DNA from 3 places in the Arthrobacter sp. DualSoilB13 genome. Region 1 is predicted to be linked to each of the others. Evidence: riboswitches for the same ligand, from Rfam matches in the RefSeq annotation. Region 1 holds a riboswitch; each other region holds the start of a gene.

Evidence for each region. Region 1 has a riboswitch for cyclic di-AMP ahead of ACZ5J0_RS04720 (M23 family metallopeptidase). Riboswitches for the same ligand answer to the same signal wherever they lie in the genome.
Region 2: another riboswitch for cyclic di-AMP. It lies ahead of ACZ5J0_RS03795 (aggregation-promoting factor C-terminal-like domain-containing protein); the one in region 1 lies ahead of ACZ5J0_RS04720 (M23 family metallopeptidase).
Region 3: another riboswitch for cyclic di-AMP. It lies ahead of ACZ5J0_RS18315 (DNA polymerase III subunit gamma/tau domain-containing protein); the one in region 1 lies ahead of ACZ5J0_RS04720 (M23 family metallopeptidase).

The regions. Positions count from the first base shown of each region.
Region 1 covers NZ_AP035865.1:981,415-984,663, forward strand. The annotation lists gene serC (phosphoserine transaminase) at 1-306, opposite strand, end outside; gene ACZ5J0_RS04715 (metal-dependent transcriptional regulator) at 600-1,295, shown strand; cyclic di-AMP (ydaO/yuaA leader) riboswitch at 1,507-1,718, shown strand; gene ACZ5J0_RS04720 (M23 family metallopeptidase) at 1,723-2,559, shown strand; cyclic di-AMP (ydaO/yuaA leader) riboswitch at 2,705-2,866, shown strand; gene ACZ5J0_RS04725 (C40 family peptidase) at 2,871-3,249, shown strand, end outside.
Region 2 covers NZ_AP035865.1:779,249-782,497, forward strand. The annotation lists gene ACZ5J0_RS03790 (glycosyltransferase) at 1-374, opposite strand, end outside; gene ACZ5J0_RS03795 (aggregation-promoting factor C-terminal-like domain-containing protein) at 586-1,449, opposite strand; cyclic di-AMP (ydaO/yuaA leader) riboswitch at 1,455-1,611, opposite strand; gene ACZ5J0_RS03800 (sensor histidine kinase) at 1,710-3,249, opposite strand, start outside.
Region 3 covers NZ_AP035865.1:3,971,489-3,974,737, reverse strand. The annotation lists gene ACZ5J0_RS18320 (PucR family transcriptional regulator) at 1-192, shown strand, start outside; gene ACZ5J0_RS18315 (DNA polymerase III subunit gamma/tau domain-containing protein) at 358-1,698, opposite strand; cyclic di-AMP (ydaO/yuaA leader) riboswitch at 1,701-1,849, opposite strand; gene ACZ5J0_RS18310 (ATP-dependent DNA ligase) at 2,089-3,159, shown strand; gene ACZ5J0_RS18305 (DUF6480 family protein) at 3,241-3,249, opposite strand, start outside.

The sequences.
Region 1 (3,249 bases):
GAAGGACAAGTGCTGTGCCTTCTTCTCCACCAGGCCAAACGCCGCCACATCCCAGAACGCCGTTGAGCCGCCTACGCCGAGGACAACCTCGTAACCTTCCGGAGCGCGGAAGAACTGGCTGAGTCCTTCACGGACCGAACCCACCAGGTTCTTGACTGGAGCCTGGCGGTGGGAGGTACCCAGGATGGTGGACGATGCTGCAGACAACGCCTCGATCTGTTCCGGGCGAACCTTGGACGGTCCAGCGCCGAAGCGTCCGTCCTTGGGCAGAAGGTCGGCGGGAATGGTGATGCTGTTGTCGCTCACGTGGCGCTCCAATGGGTGTCGGCTAGAGATGGGAGGTGGCATGGGGCATCAACTGCCCCTTCGACACCCCAATTCTGCCTGACACGGCCCGGCCTCAGGAACCTGCCACCGTCATAGTCCGCCACGTGGAATGCGGTCCCACCGAATGCGACCGGAATTATCCAGAGTAATTCCAAATAAGCTAGGCTGGGGGTTGGCGTTCCGGGGGCGGCGGTGCACACCGTCCGCCCTTGCCAGGGACGCGGTACGGTGGAGATTACGCAAGGAACTGCGTTCGAGGAGAGCTGAGCTGGATGACGGATCTGATCGATACCACTGAGATGTATCTTCGGACCATTTTGGAGCTTGAAGAAGAAAACATTGTGGCCCTGCGGGCCCGCATCGCCGAGCGCCTGCGGCACTCCGGCCCCACTGTTTCCCAGACCATCGGACGCATGGAGCGCGATGGCCTGGTGATTGTGTCCAACGACCGCCACCTGGAACTGACGGAAGCGGGCCGGAAGCGCGCCACCGAAGTCATGCGCAAGCACCGCCTCGCGGAGCGCCTGCTGGCCGACGTCATTGGGCTCGATTGGGCCTACGTCCATGATGAAGCGTGCCGCTGGGAGCACGTCATGAGCGAGCGTGTGGAGCGTCGGCTCTACGAGCTCTTGGAACACCCCACGGAGTCTCCCTACGGCAACCCCATCCCCGGACTTGAAGCGCTTGGCGGCCTTGCCAGCCAGCCCTTCCCTCGGCTGGATGTCAACCTGCTCCAGGCAATGGACGGATATGCCGCCGCTACCCGCGTGGTGGTCAGCCGCCTCGCGGAGCCCATCCAGGTTGAGCCGGAGCTCCTGACCCAATTGGACGAAGGCGGAATCCGTCCCGGCGCAAGTGTCTCGCTGGAGCGCGTCGGCGAGTACATCTCCGTCCGTGTTCCGGGCATCGAAGGCGCTTTGGAGCTGCCGCCCGAGGTGGCCGCGCACGTCTTCGTATCCCTCAACTGAGTGTCGCCGGCAGCGCCGTGTCAAACCTCACTTCTGTCACTTTTTAGCGTGCGTGACCTGCGGTTTTCCGAAAATAGTGATAAGGGCTTCTCGCTCTGAGCCCGATCCTGTTGATAACGAATTTATTACCGAAGGCCTTAATCCCCTATAGTTATTTACTAGCGCTGATACCAAAGCGTTACCTGATCCGGAGCCGAGCTCTGCCAGCGGATCAGGTGTGTCACCCACCACTGGCAGAGGCGGGGGAACCACAAGCGGCTGTCTAAAGAAGCAGCCTTGGGGTGAAGTCCGCAGCAGAAGTGCCCACGTATACAAGTCCCTCTTGGGATACCTGTGTGCCGTGAGCGCCTCGCGCGGACCGGGTCTTTGTACTCTCTGACCCGAATCCGACAGCTAACTTCGCAGGCTTTTGAGAGAGGAACAGAGTTTGACATCGCAGAACGTCAGGGGTCGCCGCCGCGCGTCCGGCCCCGCTGCTGAGCTGCGGCCAGCCACCGTCGTCACGGAGATCCGGCCCCGCGCCACCGAGCGTCAAGTGCGCCGCCGTAAGAGCCCCCTGCGCCAGGTTGCCGACTTCGCCGCTGCCAGCGGCGTCGGGCAGAAGGCCGGTGTTGCGCTTGCCGCCACCGGGCTTGCCCTGACTGTCGGCCTGCCGGCCACCAGCCCGGTCATGGCCACCTCGGAATCGGGCCAGACCGAGTCCGCCCTCGCCGTCGCAGCCCCCGCGGGCAGCCAGCCCGAGGTTTCCGCGGCCGCGTCGGCGAAGATCGACTTCAGCCGAGCCGCAGTCGCCACTGCCGCTGACCCCGATGGGAAGTTGAAGCAACTGCTCAGCGCCCAGTCGGCCGGAAGCATCCAGCGCGCATCATCCGTTGGCACCATGGCCAGCCCCCTTGACACGCTTACCACGGCATCGCCCTTCGGCTACCGCATCAGCCCCCTCACGGGCGGCGCCGGTGACTTCCACCGGGGCCAGGACTTCGTTGCCCAGTGCGGCACCGCTGTCCACGCAGCGGCAACCGGCAAGGTCACTTTCGCCGGATGGCACGAATATGGCGGAGGCAACCGTGTGGTGATCGACCACGGCAACGGCCTCGAGACCACGTACAACCACCTGTCGTCCTTCACCGTCCAGGTGGGACAAACCGTCAACCGTGGCGATACCGTCGCGCTGAGCGGCACCACGGGCGCTTCAACCGGCTGCCACCTCCACTTCGAGGTTCAGGTCAACGGTGAAGTCGTAGACCCCATGGGCTGGCTCTAACCAATCTGATGGTCGCCTCTCGCATGTGCGGGACACCCCGTGACCTGAATGTGACATTTGCGTTCAACTGTTGTAGCGTACAGAGCGCATCGGCTTTTTAGGGGGCCGGTGCACTTGAGTGGATTGCCTAGCTCTGCCACCTCTCAAGGTCCGTTCGCATAAATCGTCTGGCAGGGGCGGGGGAACCACTTCTGGTCTTCGTGAGAAGGCCTTGGGGTTAAGTCGCAAATCTTCCTTGGAAGCGGCGCGGCCGGATGACTCCCATCCGAATCCGACAGCTCACCTCGCAGGCATTGGGAGAGGCTACCTACGTGTCATCACGCACTACCCCTGCGCGCCATCGCGCCCAAACGGTTCGCACGAACCCGTTGAACACGCTTTCCAAGGCTGTATCCACCAACGCCGGAACCATGAGCCGTCAGGCCATCGTTCTGGCCGCAGCCTCAGGCCTCGTCCTCACCGTCGGATTGCCCGCACAGGCAGCCGACGCCGATGTTTCCAAGACTGAAGCCTCCAGCACCCAGCAGCTGGTTGTAACGGCAGTGGTTACCGCAGAGCCAACAGCCACCGTTTCCTTCGAGAGCCCCACCGTGGCCACCAAGGAAGCCCCCAAGGTAGTCCAGCGCGCAGCGCAGGTTACCGAACGAGCAACGGCCACCACGGACGAAGCCCCTGAAGCCGTGACGGCGA
Region 2 (3,249 bases), 200 kb from region 1:
GAAAGGTCGAAGGACAGGTCCAGGTCTATATAGGCAAGCAGCGGTGACGCGGAGGACAACCAGATCTTACGGAGGGAGTTTCCGCGGCCCCTTCGATCAAGACGGACCACCATAAGCTCGGGGAATTCCCTCGCCAGGCGTTCGGCGATCCGCAGGGTGCCGTCCGTGCTGGCGTTGTCCACCACAGTGATCCGGAAGGTGTGCGGAAGAGTGTCTGCAAGGTGCCCGTGCAGCCTGCGAAGGTTTTCTTCCAGGCGGACTTCCTGGTTGAACACGGGTATGGCGATGTCCAGGACGGGAGCCAGCGCGGGTGTGCTGGCGGGAGTGCCTTGCACCGTCCGATGCAGTGCTGGCCGGGGAGCTGTGAGCGTCATATATCCAGCATGCGACGGCCGATTATGTGGGCTTTAGGCGGAGGCTGTGACCGCGCTGTGAACCATGGGCAGCGCCTGTGAACCACGGGTGGCGCCTGTGAACCACGGGTGGCGCCTGTAAAACAGCAAAAGCCGCATCCGTTCCCGCCATCCGCTCCAGTGGGTACTGGGGCGGACGGCGGGAACGGGCGCGGCAATGAAGCGGTCTGGCTTAGTACCAGTTGTTGGCCAAGTGGAAGCCCAGAGCGGCGGACGGGGATCCGTAGCGCTCCTTGATGTAGTTCAGGCCCCACTTGATCTGGGTCTGGTAGTTGGTCTGCCAGTCAGCACCAGCGGAGGCCATCTTGCCGGCCGGGAGGGACTGGACAATGCCATACGCGCCGCTGGAAGCGTTGGTGGCAGTTGTCCTCCAGTTGGATTCCTTCTCCCACAGGGTGTTCAGTGCGGTCATCTCAGCTGCGCTCCAGCCGTAGTTGCCCAGGATGCTGGCGGCGTAGGCCTTGGCGGCGGCGGGGTCGTCCACGGCTTTCGGGGCGGCTGCGGCAGCTGCAGCTTCCGCAGCGGCGGCGGCAGCAGCGGCGTCGGCGGCTTGCTTGGCTGCAGCGTCAGCGGCAGCCTTCTCAGCTGCGGCTTGGGCGGCAGCGGCGTCGGCGGCTTGCTTGGCTGCAGCGTCAGCGGCAGCCTTCTCAGCAGCGGCCTGGTCAGCGGCAGCCTTGTCGGCAGCGGCCTTCTCAGCAGCTGCCTTGTCCGCGGCAGCCCGGTCAGCTGCGCCCTTGGCGGCGGCAGCATCCAAGGAAGCGGAGATTTCAGCTGACTTGTTGGCGCTGACCTGGGCAGCAGCCTGGGTCCCGGCAACGCGGCTCGCCTCAGGGAGAGTCAACGCGGCGTTTGCGGCGGTTCCGAGCGATGCAACACCCAGTGCGGCTGCAACAACGCCGGCTACGACTGACATGCGGTGGCCGGACTTACCCTGGCGGGCAGCGTTCTTGAGGACGGACTGCGACTTGGTGAGCGGTGCGTTGTGTTCGTCGCGGTGACGCGCAGAAGGGCGCGTCTGATCGTTAAATTCAGACATGTTGTGTGACCTCTCAGCGCCTGCGGAGTTAGCTGTCGGGTTCGGATGAGGTCATCCGGCCGCGCGTCACGCTGCGGCTTCACCCCTAGGGCGGCACATTGCCAGGCCCGGAGACTGTGGGTCCCCCGTCTCTGCCTCAAAGAAGAACGGACTCCGGGAAGTGGCAGAGCTCGGCGCATCCCGGATGTGGGTCCTTGGGGAAACCCACCCTTTCGACGGTACAGGAGGTTTCTTCAGAAGTCACATTTAGGTAACAGAGATCACGACGCCGGTGAGTCGCCTTGCCGGCTTGTCTGACTTTCTCCGGCGCTTACCGTGGGAAGTCGCAGTGCGAACTCGGTGCGCCCGGGCCGGGAGGTCACCTCCACGGTGCCACCATGGGCGGCAACAATCGAATCCACAATGGAAAGGCCCAGTCCGGAGGTGCCTTCAGAACCCGATCTCGCGGCATCAGCGCGGGCAAAACGGGAGAAGATCCGGCCTTGGAAATCGACCGGAATGCCCGGGCCGTTGTCCGTGACTGTGACCACTGCGCTGCCATCAGCGGAGAGCATGACGCCTGTCACCACGGTGGTGCCGGGATCGGTATGTTTGCGCGCGTTGGACAGCAGGTTGGCGAGCACCTGGTGCAATTGCGTTACATCGCCGCGGACCGTGACAGGTTCATCGGGGAGCTGGAGGTGCCAGATGTGATCCGGCGCCATGACCTTCTCATCGCTGACGGTTTCGATCACCAATTGGGTCAGGTCAACGTCCTCGACTTTCACGGGCTGCCCCTCGTCCAGGCGCGCCAGCAGCAGCAGGTCCTCAACCAGCGTGGTCATGCGCTCCGATTGGCTTTGGACCCTTGCCAGCGACTTGCGGCCATCGTCGGTGAAGGTCTCGGTCATCCTCAGCAACTCCGTGTAGCCTCGGATCGCGGTGAGCGGTGTGCGGAGTTCGTGTGAGGCATCAGCGACGAACTGACGCACCTTGGTTTCGCTTTCCTGCCGTGCTTCCAACGCACTGGCGACGTTCTCCAGCATCTGGTTCAGAGCATGGCCAACGCTTCCAACTTCCGTTCCGGGATGAGCGGCCGACGGCGGTACGCGCACCGCAAGTGCGACCTCACCGGCGTCGAGGGGGAGGCGCGAAACCTTGGTGGCAACCTCGGAGAGCTGCTCAAGCGGCCGCATGGTCCGCCGGATGATCACTGTTCCGGCGAGGCCGATCAGTACCAATCCGCCCAACGAAACCAACACCATGGTCCACACCAGCGAGGCCTCGGCGCTTTGCTTGTCCGCCAAGGGCAGTCCCGTCACGATCACATCACCGTAGGTGTCCACTGCCACCAGCCGGTAGTCACCATTGGACAGGGACCGATCCACCGGGACGTTGTCCTTGGGGAGCGACAACAGGACCTGCTCATCGGCTGCGGAGAGTGAAACGCGGTTGCCTTGGGCGTCGATGAGCCCCGAACTCCTCACGGTTGAGCCGTCGATCCTCGCGTTGAGCGTTCCCGCGGCCTGGCCGCGCGCCTCCAGCGGGTCAGGCCTTCCGGAGGGGTTCGTGGGAAAGTTCGACGGCGGCCTGCCGAAGTCGGTCGCGCGGCTGGACGCCTGCTCCAATTGCCTATCGAGCTGCCTGTTGAAGACCATGTCCATGGACGCGTAGCTGACAATGCCCACGGCTCCGCAGATGGCCACCAGGAGTGCCATGGCCACCAGGACCAGTCGGGTCCGCAGGTGCCAGGTGGACGGATTGAGCCAGCTGCGCTCTGGATTTCCGGGAATACGGGAGCTTTTTGCCACTCCTGACAGT
Region 3 (3,249 bases), 1.3 Mb from region 1:
GAATTGCTCTATGACAATGACGGCTCGGTTCAGGACGTCGCCGCCAAACTTCATCTCCACAGGAGCAGCATCTACAACAGGCTCGGCCGGATCCGCCAGCTCATCGGTGCTGATCCGTTGAGTGGCGCGATCCGGCTCGAGTTACATGCGGCCCTGAAGGCCAGGCGTTGGGCAGTACGGCCACGGATCTGAGCCTGCTTCCCCTTGTAAGTACGAAGTATGCGGTGTTGGCTTACGAGCGCCGCAAACGCTGGCAGCTCCAGCGCCCCATCCGCCGACGGAACGTGGCGGTCCGGCTGCTGCTGCAGTACCGGCTATGCCACCCCGCATGGGTGGACGTACGGGGCACGCGGGTGCTCAACCGAATACCTTCTGGGCGGCATCGAGGATGTCCTGAAGTGCCGATTCACTGGGCTGCGGTGCTGAGGCAGCGGTCGGCTTGCCCGGTTTCGGCTTGGACGTCGGCGTTGCAGTATCCGTCGGCGTTGCAGTATCCGTCGGCGTTGGAGTCGGTGTGGGAGTCGCAGTTCCTGTGGGAGTCGGGGTCGGTGTGGGAGTGCCCGTTGGCGTCGGCGCAGGCGGTGTAGTGATGGTGTCCGAGGGCGGCACATCGCTCGGCGCGGGGGCCGGCTGGGTGGGTGCCGGGCTGGTGGCGCCAGGAACTGCCGGGACTGCGGACGAGCCCGCTGACGGAACCCATACCGGGTCCGCGAGCGAAACCTGTGGGGTGGGAGTCGACGACGGCGACACCGCCCCGGGTGCCTCCGCGATCGTCGCGGGCTGGCCGGCCTCGGAGGAAGCCGTTGCCCCTGATGCTGTGGATGGCGTGGAGGCCGAAGGTGATGACGCCGTGGTGTAGGAAGCCTTGGGCCCGGGGGATGCCGAACCCGAGGTGCGGCCTTCGCCCCCGCTGGCTTCCTGCGACGGGGTTTCCTGGCCGAAGAACGGAAGTTCAAGGGCTGGCCCCAAAGCGCCGGCTGTCAGCACGAGGCCAAGGGCCCCCGCCACCACGGCCATGCGCTGGCTCATGTGTTTGACCGAAGCTGCCTTGCGCAGGGCGGCCTGTGGTTCACGGCTGAACGGTTCGCGGCCGAACGAGGATGTGGCGCCAAAACCGGACTTGGTGGTGGGCGCAGCGGCCGGCTTTCGAACGTCCCGGCGGCTTGCCAGTGATGCCGAGGCTGTAGCAGCTGCGGCCACCTGAGCTGGAGACTTGCCGCGCGGGGACTCAGCGTCCTTGCGCGGGGACTCCGTGGGTTCCGGCGTGCGCGCGGACTCATCGCGGGCAGTGACTACGGGAATGGCCGCAGTTGCGGGTTCCGGCGTTGCAGGCTGCACTACTGGAATAGCCGTGGTGGCGGGTTCCTGGCTGGCCGGCGGAACGATGGGGATGGCTGCGGTAGGAGGTCCCGGTGTGGTGGACTTCGGAGCTGCCGCCGATTCCTCGGGCGCGAGTACGGCCCGGGCAGCACGCTCGCGCTCGGCTGCGCGGATTTCCGCACGCGTGGTGGGTTTCACCGCGGCGGGCATGGCCGCAGTGGCGGGTTCCGGCGTCGTGCTTGACGTTCCGCTGACGGCGGCGGAATCTGCCGGCGCGTTGTCAAGGAATCCGCTGGGTTGGGCCCGACGGCGTCCGGTTGGCTTGGTGCGCTCGCCTTCAGTCTGGGCGCGGCGCGGCTGATCCATGGTTGGGGACATGGTGGTTGCCTCTCAACGCCTTCGAGGTTAGCTGTCGGGTTCGGACGAGGCCGTCCGGCCGCGCAAGGCGGCTTCACCCCAAGGGCTTGTGGGTAACAAGCCCGGGAACCTGGGTCCCCCGTCTCTGCCGCGGGTCTGGCGGATCCCGGATTGCGGCAGAGCTCGGCGTCAATCCGGAAGCGGCCCAGCGGAGATATGGGTCGCCCTACGACGGTACATGAGCCGGAAAGTAAAGTCACATTAATGTAACGGGCGGTAGTTCAGCCTAAGCGGTAGGCTTCTAGCGCTTAGGCTTCGGGGCCGGTGCTGGGCAGCAGGCATCGGACGGCTCGACCAAGATATCCCTGGCCAACACTAGCTTCGGCGCGCACCGGCGGGTAGACATTGTCTATGGACCTGCCTGTGATGCCACCCGTCTCGCCCATGCTCGCCAAATCCGTTCCGACCATCCCCGATGTTGGGCACTATGAGCCCAAATGGGACGGCTTCCGGACCATCGTCTTCAAGGACGGCGACGAGATCGTCCTGGGCAGCCGCAACGAGAAGCCCATGACCCGCTACTTCCCCGAGGTGGTGGATGCCCTCAGGAAGAACCTGCCGGACAAATGCGTGATTGACGGCGAAATCGTCCTGATCGAGGGTGGCCGGCTCGAATTCGAGGTGCTCCAGCAGCGGATCCACCCCGCCGACAGCCGCGTCCGTATGCTTGCTGAGAAGACCCCGGCGTCCATGATTGCGTTCGACATCCTCGCGCTAGGCGATCAGAACCTCATGGACAAGCCGTTCTCCGAGCGCCGGGCCATCTTGGAACGTGCGCTCGCCGAGGCCGAGCCGCCTGTGTATGTGACTCCTGCGGTGACTGATCTGGAACGGGCACAGGAGTGGTTCGTACAACTGGAGGGCGCGGGCCTGGATGGTGTGCTGTCCAAACCACTGGATGGGGCGTACCTCCCGAACAAGCGGGTGATGTTCAAGACCAAACACGAGCGCACGGCCGATTGCGTGGTGGCTGGGTTCCGCTGGCACAAGACCGCGAAAGTAGTGGGCTCCATGCTGCTTGGCCTGCACGACGACACCGGCCGGCTACATCACGTGGGAGTAGTGGCATCGTTTCCCATGGCCAAGCGCGAGGCCTTGGTGGCTGAGCTTGAGCCGTATCAGATTGAACTCGACCAACACCCGTGGGGCGAATGGGCCAGGCAGGACGAGGCTGCCGGGGGTTCACGCATGCCGGGCGCCCAAAGCCGCTGGAGCGGGGGCAAGGACTTCTCCTTCGTGCCCCTGCGCCCCGAGCTCGTGATCGAAGTGAAGTACGACTACATGGAGGGGGACAGGTTTCGGCACACCACGCAGTTCCGCAGGTGGCGGCCGGACAGGACCCCCGGGAGCTGCACGTACGCGCAGCTGGAAGAGCCCGCTGAGTACGATCTCGGGGAGATCCTGAAGCTACCGAACACCTAGGGCGTTGCCAACCCGCTGTTACGTCGCTGGCCAGCAACGAAACAGCGGGTTAGCAACGTAACAGCGAGGCTTGCAGCGTAGTTACTCGTG